4 regions of the Spinactinospora alkalitolerans genome follow, and region 4 is predicted to be linked to each of the others. Evidence: riboswitches for the same ligand, from Rfam matches in the RefSeq annotation. Region 4 holds a riboswitch; each other region holds the start of a gene.
The links. Region 4 has a riboswitch for thiamine pyrophosphate ahead of HDA32_RS04715 (ECF transporter S component). Riboswitches for the same ligand answer to the same signal wherever they lie in the genome.
Positions count from the first base shown of each region.

Region 1: it holds a riboswitch for thiamine pyrophosphate, as region 4 does, so the genes downstream of both, thiD (bifunctional hydroxymethylpyrimidine kinase/phosphomethylpyrimidine kinase) here and HDA32_RS04715 (ECF transporter S component) in region 4, are expected to answer to the same signal.
Region 2: it holds a riboswitch for thiamine pyrophosphate, as region 4 does, so the genes downstream of both, thiO (glycine oxidase ThiO) here and HDA32_RS04715 (ECF transporter S component) in region 4, are expected to answer to the same signal.
Region 3: it holds a riboswitch for thiamine pyrophosphate, as region 4 does, so the genes downstream of both, HDA32_RS27405 (TenA family protein) here and HDA32_RS04715 (ECF transporter S component) in region 4, are expected to answer to the same signal.

Region 1 is NZ_JACCCC010000001.1:1,424,194-1,426,385, reverse strand. Features, by position in the region: gene HDA32_RS06390 (acyl-CoA synthetase) at 1-84, shown strand, start outside; gene HDA32_RS06385 (serine/threonine-protein kinase) at 134-1,240, shown strand; TPP riboswitch at 1,287-1,381, shown strand; gene thiD (bifunctional hydroxymethylpyrimidine kinase/phosphomethylpyrimidine kinase) at 1,370-2,192, shown strand, end outside.
Region 2 is NZ_JACCCC010000001.1:4,265,235-4,267,426, forward strand. Features, by position in the region: gene thiE (thiamine phosphate synthase) at 1-640, opposite strand, end outside; gene HDA32_RS18910 (Rv2175c family DNA-binding protein) at 686-1,045, opposite strand; TPP riboswitch at 1,181-1,292, shown strand; gene thiO (glycine oxidase ThiO) at 1,289-2,192, shown strand, end outside.
Region 3 is NZ_JACCCC010000001.1:6,133,371-6,135,562, reverse strand. Features, by position in the region: gene HDA32_RS27410 (hypothetical protein) at 1-240, shown strand, start outside; gene HDA32_RS27405 (TenA family protein) at 593-1,300, opposite strand; TPP riboswitch at 1,288-1,395, opposite strand; gene HDA32_RS27400 (LCP family protein) at 1,477-2,192, opposite strand, start outside.
Region 4 is NZ_JACCCC010000001.1:1,013,288-1,015,479, forward strand. Features, by position in the region: gene glgP (alpha-glucan family phosphorylase) at 1-1,048, shown strand, start outside; TPP riboswitch at 1,190-1,299, shown strand; gene HDA32_RS04715 (ECF transporter S component) at 1,406-2,014, shown strand; gene HDA32_RS04720 (ABC transporter ATP-binding protein) at 2,020-2,192, shown strand, end outside.

The sequences.
Region 1 (2,192 bases), 410 kb from region 4:
GTCAAGCGCACCGCGGTGGGCAAGCAGGACTACCGGTGGGCCGCCGCCGTGGTCCGGGACCCGGCGTCCGTGGCCGAGAGGTGACCGTCCGCGCGATGCGCCGGCGGCGATGCCGGCGCTATCGTCGTTGACCATGGGCCCGCAGATACTCGCCGAACGCTACCGACTGGTCGAGCCGATCGGCCACGGCGGCATGGGGACCGTCTGGCGCGCCGAGGACGAACTGCTGCACCGGCAGGTCGCCGTCAAGGAGGTCCGGGTCTCCCGCGACCTGGAGGCCGACGTCCGCGACGAGCTGGTGCGCCGCACCATGCGCGAGGCCCGGATCTGCGCGGGACTGAGCCATCCCTCCATCGTCACCGTCCACGACGTCGTGCAGGAGGCCGACCGGCCGTGGATCATCATGGAGCTGGTCCGCGGCCGCGGACTGGACCAGGTGGTGCAGGACGACGGGCCGCTGCCGCCCCGCCGCGTGGCCGAGATCGGCCGCCGGCTGCTCGCCGCGCTGCGTGCCGCGCACGAGGCCGGCGTGCTGCACCGCGACGTCAAGCCGGGCAACGTGATGCTGCTGCCCGACGGCCGACCGGTGCTCAGCGACTTCGGCATCGCGGTGTCGGACTCCGAGGACAGGCTCACGCTCACCGGACGGCTGCCCGGCTCCCCCGGCTACGTCGCGCCCGAACGGCTGCACGACGGCACCATGACCCCGGCGGCCGACCTGTGGTCGCTGGGCGCGACCCTGTACTTCGCGGTCGAGGGCCGCTCGGCCTACGAGCGCGACACCCCGGCGGCCCGGCTCACCGCGGCGATGCAGGAGGCCCCCGACCCGGCCCGGCGGGCCGGTCCGCTGCGCCCGGTGCTCAACGGCATGCTGCAGCACGACCCCGAGCACCGCCTGGTCGGCGCCGCGCTGGACTCCGCACTGGCCGACGTCGCCGCCGGCGGCACCACCGAGGACCTCACGCCCACTCGGCTCGACGTCTCCGGACTGGCGCCGCCCCGCGCCGTGACCGGGCCGAACACCCCGCTGCCGGTCGGGGCGAAGATGACCATGGGCGCCCCCGGCGGCTTCGGCGCGGCGCACCGCGGCCGCTGGTGGGGCCTGCTCATCTCGCTGCTGGTCGGCATCGTCACGCTGATCCTCGCGCCGCTGCTGGTGGAGTACCTGTCCAGCACGCTGCTACCGGAGGACCAGCCCGGCCCCTCGCCGTCGTCGCAGACGGCCACGCCCGGCGGCTGAGGCGGTCGGGGACGGCGTTCCCGCCATGATCGTTGCTAGCGTTGTCACCATGGGCGCGGGGTGCCGGATCGGTCCGGCTGAGAGCACACCCGTGAACCTGATCTAGGTAGTGCTAGCGAAGGGACGTCCTTGACCAGCTTCAACATCCTGTCCATCGCCGGAACCGACCCCAGCGGCGGCGCGGGGATCCAGGCCGACCTCAAGACCTTCTCGGCCCTGGGCGGCTACGGCATGAGCGTGGTGACCGCGCTCGTCGCACAGACCACGACCGGCGTGCGCGAGGTGCACGAGGTCCCGCCGGAGTTCATCACCAGCCAGCTCGACACGCTCCTGAACGACGTCCGGGTCGACGCGGTCAAGATCGGCATGCTGGGCAACACCGGCGTCATCGACGCCGTGGTCCGGGCCATCGACGACCACCGGCTGCCCAACGTCGTGCTCGACCCGGTCATGGTGGCCAAGAGCGGCGACCGGCTGCTCGCCGCCGACGCGATCGAGGCGGTGCGGTCGCAGCTGCTGCCGCGCGCCGACCTGGTCACGCCGAACCTGCCCGAGGCCGCCGAACTCCTCGGCGAGGAGGAGGTGCACGACCTGGCGTCAATGGGCGAGCAGGCCACGAGGCTGCTGACGCTGGGGGCCAGGCAGGTGCTGCTCAAGGGCGGCCACCTCAGCGGGCAGAGCAGCACCGATCTGCTGGTGGCGGCGGAGGCGGCCCCCGAGACGTTCTCGGCCGAGCGCATCCCCACCAAGAACACCCACGGCACCGGCTGCACGCTGTCCTCGGCGATCGCCGCGCTGCGCCCGCAGCGGCGCGCCTGGTTCGAGGCGGTGCGCGACGCCAAGAACTACCTCACCGAGGCGCTGCGGCACGCCGACGACCTGGAGGTCGGCCACGGCAAGGGCCCCGTCCACCATTTCCACGCCTGGTGGGGCGAGGGGGTCGGGGAGCGCG
Region 2 (2,192 bases), 3.3 Mb from region 4:
CCACCAGCCTGCGCTTGAACTCGGCCGCAGCCGCCCGAGGGTCCTCGGCCAGGGTGATGGCGCGGACCACGACGACGCGGCGGGCGCCCGCGTCCAGTACTTGGCCGAGATTGGACAGGTCGATGCCGCCGATGGCGAACCAGGGGCGGTCGGTGCCGAGTCCGGCCGCGTGCTCCACGACGGACAGGCCGGCGGCCGGGCGCCCCGGCTTGGTGGGGGTGGCCCAGGCCGGGCCGACGCAGAAGTAGTCGACGCCCTCTTCGACGGCCGAGGCCGCGGCCATCTCCGGGGCGTTGTTGGACCGCCCGATCAGCGGCCCGGGACCGATGATCTCGCGAGCGTGCGGCACCGGCAGGTCGTTCTGGCCCAGGTGCAGCACATCGGCGCGCACAGCGCGGGCGATGTCGGCGCGGTCGTTGACCGACAGCAGTGCGCCGTGGCGGTCGCACGCCTCCCGAACGGTCTCCAGGCACTCCAGCTCCTGGCGGGTCTCCAGGGTCTTGTCGCGCAACTGGACGATGTCCACGCCGCCCGACAGCGCCGCGTCCAGGAAGTCGGCCAGGTCCCCCTGGCCCTGGCGGGCGTCGGTGCACAGGTACAGCAGGGCGGAGTCAAGGCGCTCCCGCAAGCTCGCATTCACGCCGCCCAGCATAGGACCGACGCCGCCGGGCGGCGGAGGGCGGCCCTACAGCGCCAGTGCCTGGGCGCGGCGGCGCACCTCGGTGCCACGGTTGGCGATGAGGGCGTCGATCGGGGCGCCGGGCAGCGTGTCGTCGGCCGTGAACAGCCAGCGCAGCGCCTCGTCCTCGGTGAAACCGCAGTCGGCGAGGACGGTGAGCGTACCGGAGAGGCCCTTGACGATCTCGCCGTCGGCGATGAAGACGGCGGGGATCGACCAGACCCCCGAGCGCCGCACCCCGAGGAGCTTGTGGTCGTTGATCAGTTGTTTGATCCGATTCGGACTGACACCGAGCGCCTGGGCGGTCTCGTTGATGGTGAGCCAGTCGCCCACGAGGGCGTCGGTGTCGCGGTCAATCTGTGTCACGTCAGCCAATCTCCCACATACCACTGGAATCCAAACGCGGACACGGGGCGTTATCGCTGTAGGCGTAGTGGTGAGCGGTGACGAGCGGGCGCGTTGCCCCCACCGCGCCGCGACGTTCTAGCATTGCCGTAGAACATGAAACCCCGCGGGAGCCGGGTGGGACCCGGCTGAGAGGGAGGCTGTGAGCCTCCGACCGCACGAACCTGATCCGGATCATGCCGGCGAAGGGAGTGGAGGCGAGACGTGCGCACACCACCATCCGACCACGGTTCCTCCCGGCCCGCCCCCGATGTCGTCGTCGTCGGAGCCGGGCTGATCGGCCTGGTCACCGCATGGCGGGCGGCCCAGCGGGGACTGCGGGTGAGCGTCGTCGCGCCGGAGCCGCACGCGGCGGCCTCCGGCGTCGCCGCGGGGATGCTCACCCCGGCCACCGAGGCCGCCTTCGGCGAAGAGGCCCTCATGCGGTTCGGGATCCACTCCCGCGACCGCTACCCCGGTTTCATCGCCGAACTGGAGTCCGAGAGCGGCCGCGACGCCGGGTACCGCGCCGAAGGGACCCTGCAGGTCGCCTTCGACACCGACGACCTGGCCCGGCTCACCGAGCTGATGGAGCTGCAGGGCCGGCTCGGCGTCAAGGCCCAGCGGCTGACCGGCCGCGAGTGCCGGAGGCTGGAACCGATGCTGGCGCCGTCGGTGCGCGGCGGCGTCCTCGCGCCCGAGGACCACTCCGTCGACCCCCGCCGGCTGATGGCGGCGCTGCGGGCCGCGGCGCTGCACCGCGGCGCCGAGCTGGTCACCGACCGCGTCACCGAGGTCGTCGTATCCGGCGGCGCCGCGCTGGGCGTGCGCCTGAGCGGCGGCGACCGCCTGGACGCCGGGCAGGTGGTGCTGGCGGCCGGCACCTGGACCCCCGGCATCGGCGGGGTGCCGGCCGACGTGCTCCCGCCGCTGCGTCCGGTCAAGGGGCAACTGCTGCGGCTGCGCACCCCCGAGGGCGAGGAGCCGATCGTCACCCGCACGGTGCGCGGCCTGGTCAGGGGTACGCCCGTGTACCTGGTGCCGCGGGCCGACGGCGAGATCGTGCTCGGCGCCACGCAGGAGGAGACCGGGTACGACACCCGGCTCACCGTCGGCGGCGTGTGGGAGG
Region 3 (2,192 bases), 5.1 Mb from region 4:
GGCGACGCGGTCTCCGAGACCGAGCGGCTGCGGGCCGGGGCCGAGCAGGCCGCCGACGGCGCCGCGGCCGATGCCGCGGAGGTCACCGAGAGCACCGAGAGCACCGACGCGCTCCCCGACGCCGAGGCCGTGTCCGAGGAGCCCGCCTCCCTGACCGAGGAGCCGGTGCAGGCCCTGGAGGACGCCGCCGACGTCGACTCGGTGGACGTCGCGACCCCCGTCGACACGCCGCTGCTCTGAGCGCTGCCGACCCCATGAACGGGTGTCCCGTCGACCGTCCCGGCGGGGCACCCCGCTCCGGCGGAAGGGCCGTCCAGCGGCCCTGATCCCCGGAGCGGTCTCCCGGCATCGGAGGGCGGTGCAGTTCGGGAGACGGGGGCCACCACCTCTTTCCTGATCGGAGGGGGAGGAGAGGGGCGGTGGCCTCAACGCGGCGGCGGCGCCCAGGCGCCGCCGCCGACGCCGATCAGCAGCCGCGCCGGTCGGCGTTTTGCCTTTCCCGCCGATCTCGACCTTGGGTTTCAACCTTGTGGGGCCTAAAAATCCCAGCAAGGTCACGATCGCCGGACACGGTGATCGGTCGCCGCGGCCCTCACGCGCCGGTCGGTGCGCTCCACTCCTCCAGGGTCCAGGCCATGTTCCAGAAGCGGACCTCGTGGTGGCAGCTGTCCTCGAACGCCCGCTCCATCCTGGCGCGTTCGGCCGCGCCGGCGTCGGCCGCCAGCGAGTCGAGCATCGAGCGCAGCTCGGTGGTGACGGACTGGCAGCCGGGATCGGCGTAGAACGTCCACCAGCCGAGGAACGGGTTGTCCGGGCCGGGCCGCTCGTCGCGGACGAACCGGTCGGCGGCCCAGGTGTAGGTCCACGGGCAGGGCAGCAGCGAGGCGAGCAGTACGCCCAGGCTGTCGCGTCCGGCCGCCATCATGTGGTCGACGTAGGCCTGCGCGCTCGGCGCCAGGCGGCCGACCTGGGCCTCGGCGTAGCCGGTGCCGGCGTGCTCGCACAGGACCTGGTGCGGGTGCGACTCCTCGTCCAGGACGAAGGCGATGCTGTCGTGGAAGTGCCGCATCCACCCGCGGTCCGGCGAGAGCGCCAGGCCCAGGCCGTAGCAGCGGATGTAGGCGCTCAGGTACTGGTGGTCCTGGCCCACGTAGTGCAGCACCTTCTCCTTGGCCAGGGTGCCGTCGCGCATCCCGGCCAGGAAGGGGTGGTCGTAGAACGCCTCGAACAGGTCGGCGTGGCGCCGGCCCAGCTCGGCGGTGAAGCCGGTTTCCATGGTGGCGACAGGGGAGTTGCCCACCGCGTTCCCTCCGCTCGTACGAACGAGATCAGGTTCAACGGGTTCGGGCGCCGCGCCCGTCTCAGTCCCGTTCCGGGACACCCCGCGTGGTTACCCGGGCCACGTTACTAGGGCCGCCCGATCGGCGGTACCCCGGAGGGGCCGCGGCCACCGGAGGCGGCGGCCGCGGCCCGCGGTCACCGCCGGTCGGTTCCGGTGCCCTCGCCCAGGCCGTTGACGCAGGGGTCGGAGGTGGCGTCGCGGCCCTCGATGCTCCCGGCGGAGTCGCCGGAGGAGGACTCGGGCGCGACGGGTTCGGTCGAGGGCTCGGCCGGATACGACGGCGAGGGGGTGCCCGACGCGCTCGGATCGGGGGTCGGCGCCTCGGGGCTGCCGCTCTCCAGCATCGCGTCGGTGACCTGGCCGTCGGTGTTGACGGCTTCGAACAGTTGGGCGGCCTTCTCCTCGTCCCAGACCACCCGGTTGGGGTTGTAGGGGGCCGGCCACCACGGCACCGTGTAGAACGTGATGTCGTCGAGGTCGACGTCGGCCAGCGTGGAGCCGATGGAGATCATCTTGTCCAGCGTGAGCTCGTCATCGGTCGCCGTGTGTTCGGTGACGGCCTTGAGCAGGGAGGTCGTCTTGCTCGGGCTGGTGAGGACGTCGCTGCTGGTCACCTGCTCGGCCAGCGCGGCGAGGAACATCTGCTGGCGGTCGATGCGGCCGATGTCGCCGCCGTCGCCGATCTCGTAGCGGGCGCGCACGAACGACAGCGACTCCTCGCCGTCGAGCGTCTGCACCCCGGCCTGCAGGTCGAGCTTTGAGCGCTCGTCCTCCATCGGCTTCGGGATGCACATCTCCACGCCGCCGACCGCGTCCACCACGTCGCGGAAGCCGACGAAGTTCAGGTGCG
Region 4 (2,192 bases):
CGAGCGGCTGAAGTCGCTGCTGCTGCACCCGGAGCGGCCGGTCCAGATCGTCATCGCGGGCAAGGCCCACCCCGCCGACGAGGGGGGCAAGCGCCTCATCCAGGACATCGTGCGCTTCACCGACGACCCCGCCGTTCGGCACCGGATCGTGTTCCTGCCCGACTACGACATGGCGCTGGCGCGTTCGCTGGTGCAGGGCAGCGACGTCTGGCTGAACAACCCGCTGCGCCCGCTGGAGGCGTGCGGCACCTCCGGGATGAAGGTGGCGCTCAACGGGGGGCTGAACCTCTCCATCCGCGACGGCTGGTGGGACGAGTGGTTCGACGGGTCCAACGGCTGGGCCATCCCCACCGCCGACGGGGTGGGCGAACCGGACCGGCGCGACGCACTGGAGGCCGCCGCGCTGTACGAGCTGTTCGAGGACCAGGTCGCTCCGCTGTTCTACGACCACGACGAGTCCGGCCTGCCCAAGCGCTGGCTGGAGATGGTCAAGCACACCCTCGTCTCCCTCGGCCCGAAGGTGCTGGCGAACCGGATGGTGCGCGACTACGTGGAGCTGCTGTACCGGCCCGCCGCCGCCTCCTCCCGGCTGCTCACCAGGAGGGGGGACACGGCCGGGGTGCGCGAGCTGGCCGCGTGGAAGCAGCGGGTGCGGCGGGCCTGGCCCGGCGTGCGCATCGAGCACGTCGAGGTGGCCGGTGTGGACGACCCGCCGCAGGTCGGCGGCGAGTTGAAGGTGCGGGCCACGCTGGTGCTCGGCGACCTCGACTCCGCCGACATCCGCGTCGAGATCGCGTTCGGCCGGATCAACGACTCCGAGGAGCTGGTGGAGCCGTCCTTCGCCGAGCTCGCGGTGGCGTCGGGCGAGCAGCAGGAGGGCCCGCTGATCCGCTACACGGGCTCGGTCCCGCTGGAGCGCGCGGGCGCGAGCGGCTACACCGTGCGGGTGCTGCCCAAACATCCCCTGCTCACCGATCCGGCGGAGATGGGCCTGGTCGTGGTCCCCGAGCCACCGGGGGGCATGGGCAACGGCATGGTGCTGAGGTAGCGCGGCGACCTGTGCCCGCCGATCTTGACCTTGTGGGGCCTGAGAACGCTGCGACAACCCCGACGAGGTCGAGATCGGCGAGGGAACCACCGTGAGACCCGCGGCCCTTGACCGATCAGGTGGTGCACCGCCCATAATGGAGGAAACCGACAGGGGAGCGCTTCGGCGCTGAGAGTGCGGAAAACCGTTCCGCAGACCCTTACACACCTGATCTGGGTCATGCCAGCGAAGGAAGTCGTGGGAACCGCCGCCGGTGGCGCGTGCTCCGCGCACCGGTTTCGGCGATCGGTGCGCGCACGTGTGCGGGCGGCCACTCTTGGCCGAGCCCTCTCGTCACGTACGAAGGGACATCCCGCTATGAGCACCGAATCCAGGTTCAAGACCGGGCCCGGGCCCGGGTACTCCGTCCTCAACTGGCGGACCGTGGACATCGTCGTCGCCGCCGTCATCGGCGTCAGCATCGGGGTCGTCTTCTGGCTGTGGGGCGTGCTGTGGACCGCCACCGAGCCGCTGTTCGTGTTCTTCCCGCCGGCCCAGGCCGTCATCTACGGCATGTGGATGCTGCCCGGCGTGCTGGGCGGCCTGGTCATCCGCAAGGCCGGCGCGGCCCTGCTCACCTCCGTCGCCGCGGCCTCCGTCTCGATCCTGCTCGGCGTCCCGTGGGGCGTCTCCGTCATCGTCTCCGGAGTGCTCCAGGGCCTGCTGCCCGAGCTGGTCTTCCTCGCCTTCGCCTACCGGCGCTGGAACACGGGCGTCGCCGTGCTCGCCGGCGTCGCCGCCGGGATCTCCCCGGCCATCAAGGACAACATCACCACCTACGTCACCTGGCCCATCGAGTACCAGCTCGCCTACGCCGCAATCGTTCTGGTCAGCGCCGGCCTCATCGCGGGCGTCGGCGGACGGCTGCTCACCACGGCCCTGGCCAGGACCGACGCGCTGGCCCCCTTCCCTTCGGCCCGGGGCTAGCCGGGATGCCCACGACGAACGGGGCCGCCCGCGCCGGGGGCGGCCGGGGAGCCCGCGTCGAACTCGCCGGATGGGGCTGGCGGCACTCCGGCCGCGGCACCCACGCGCTGCGCGGCGTCGACCTGACCTTCGAACCCGGCGAGCGCGTGCTGCTCCTGGGCGCCTCGGGCGCGGGCAA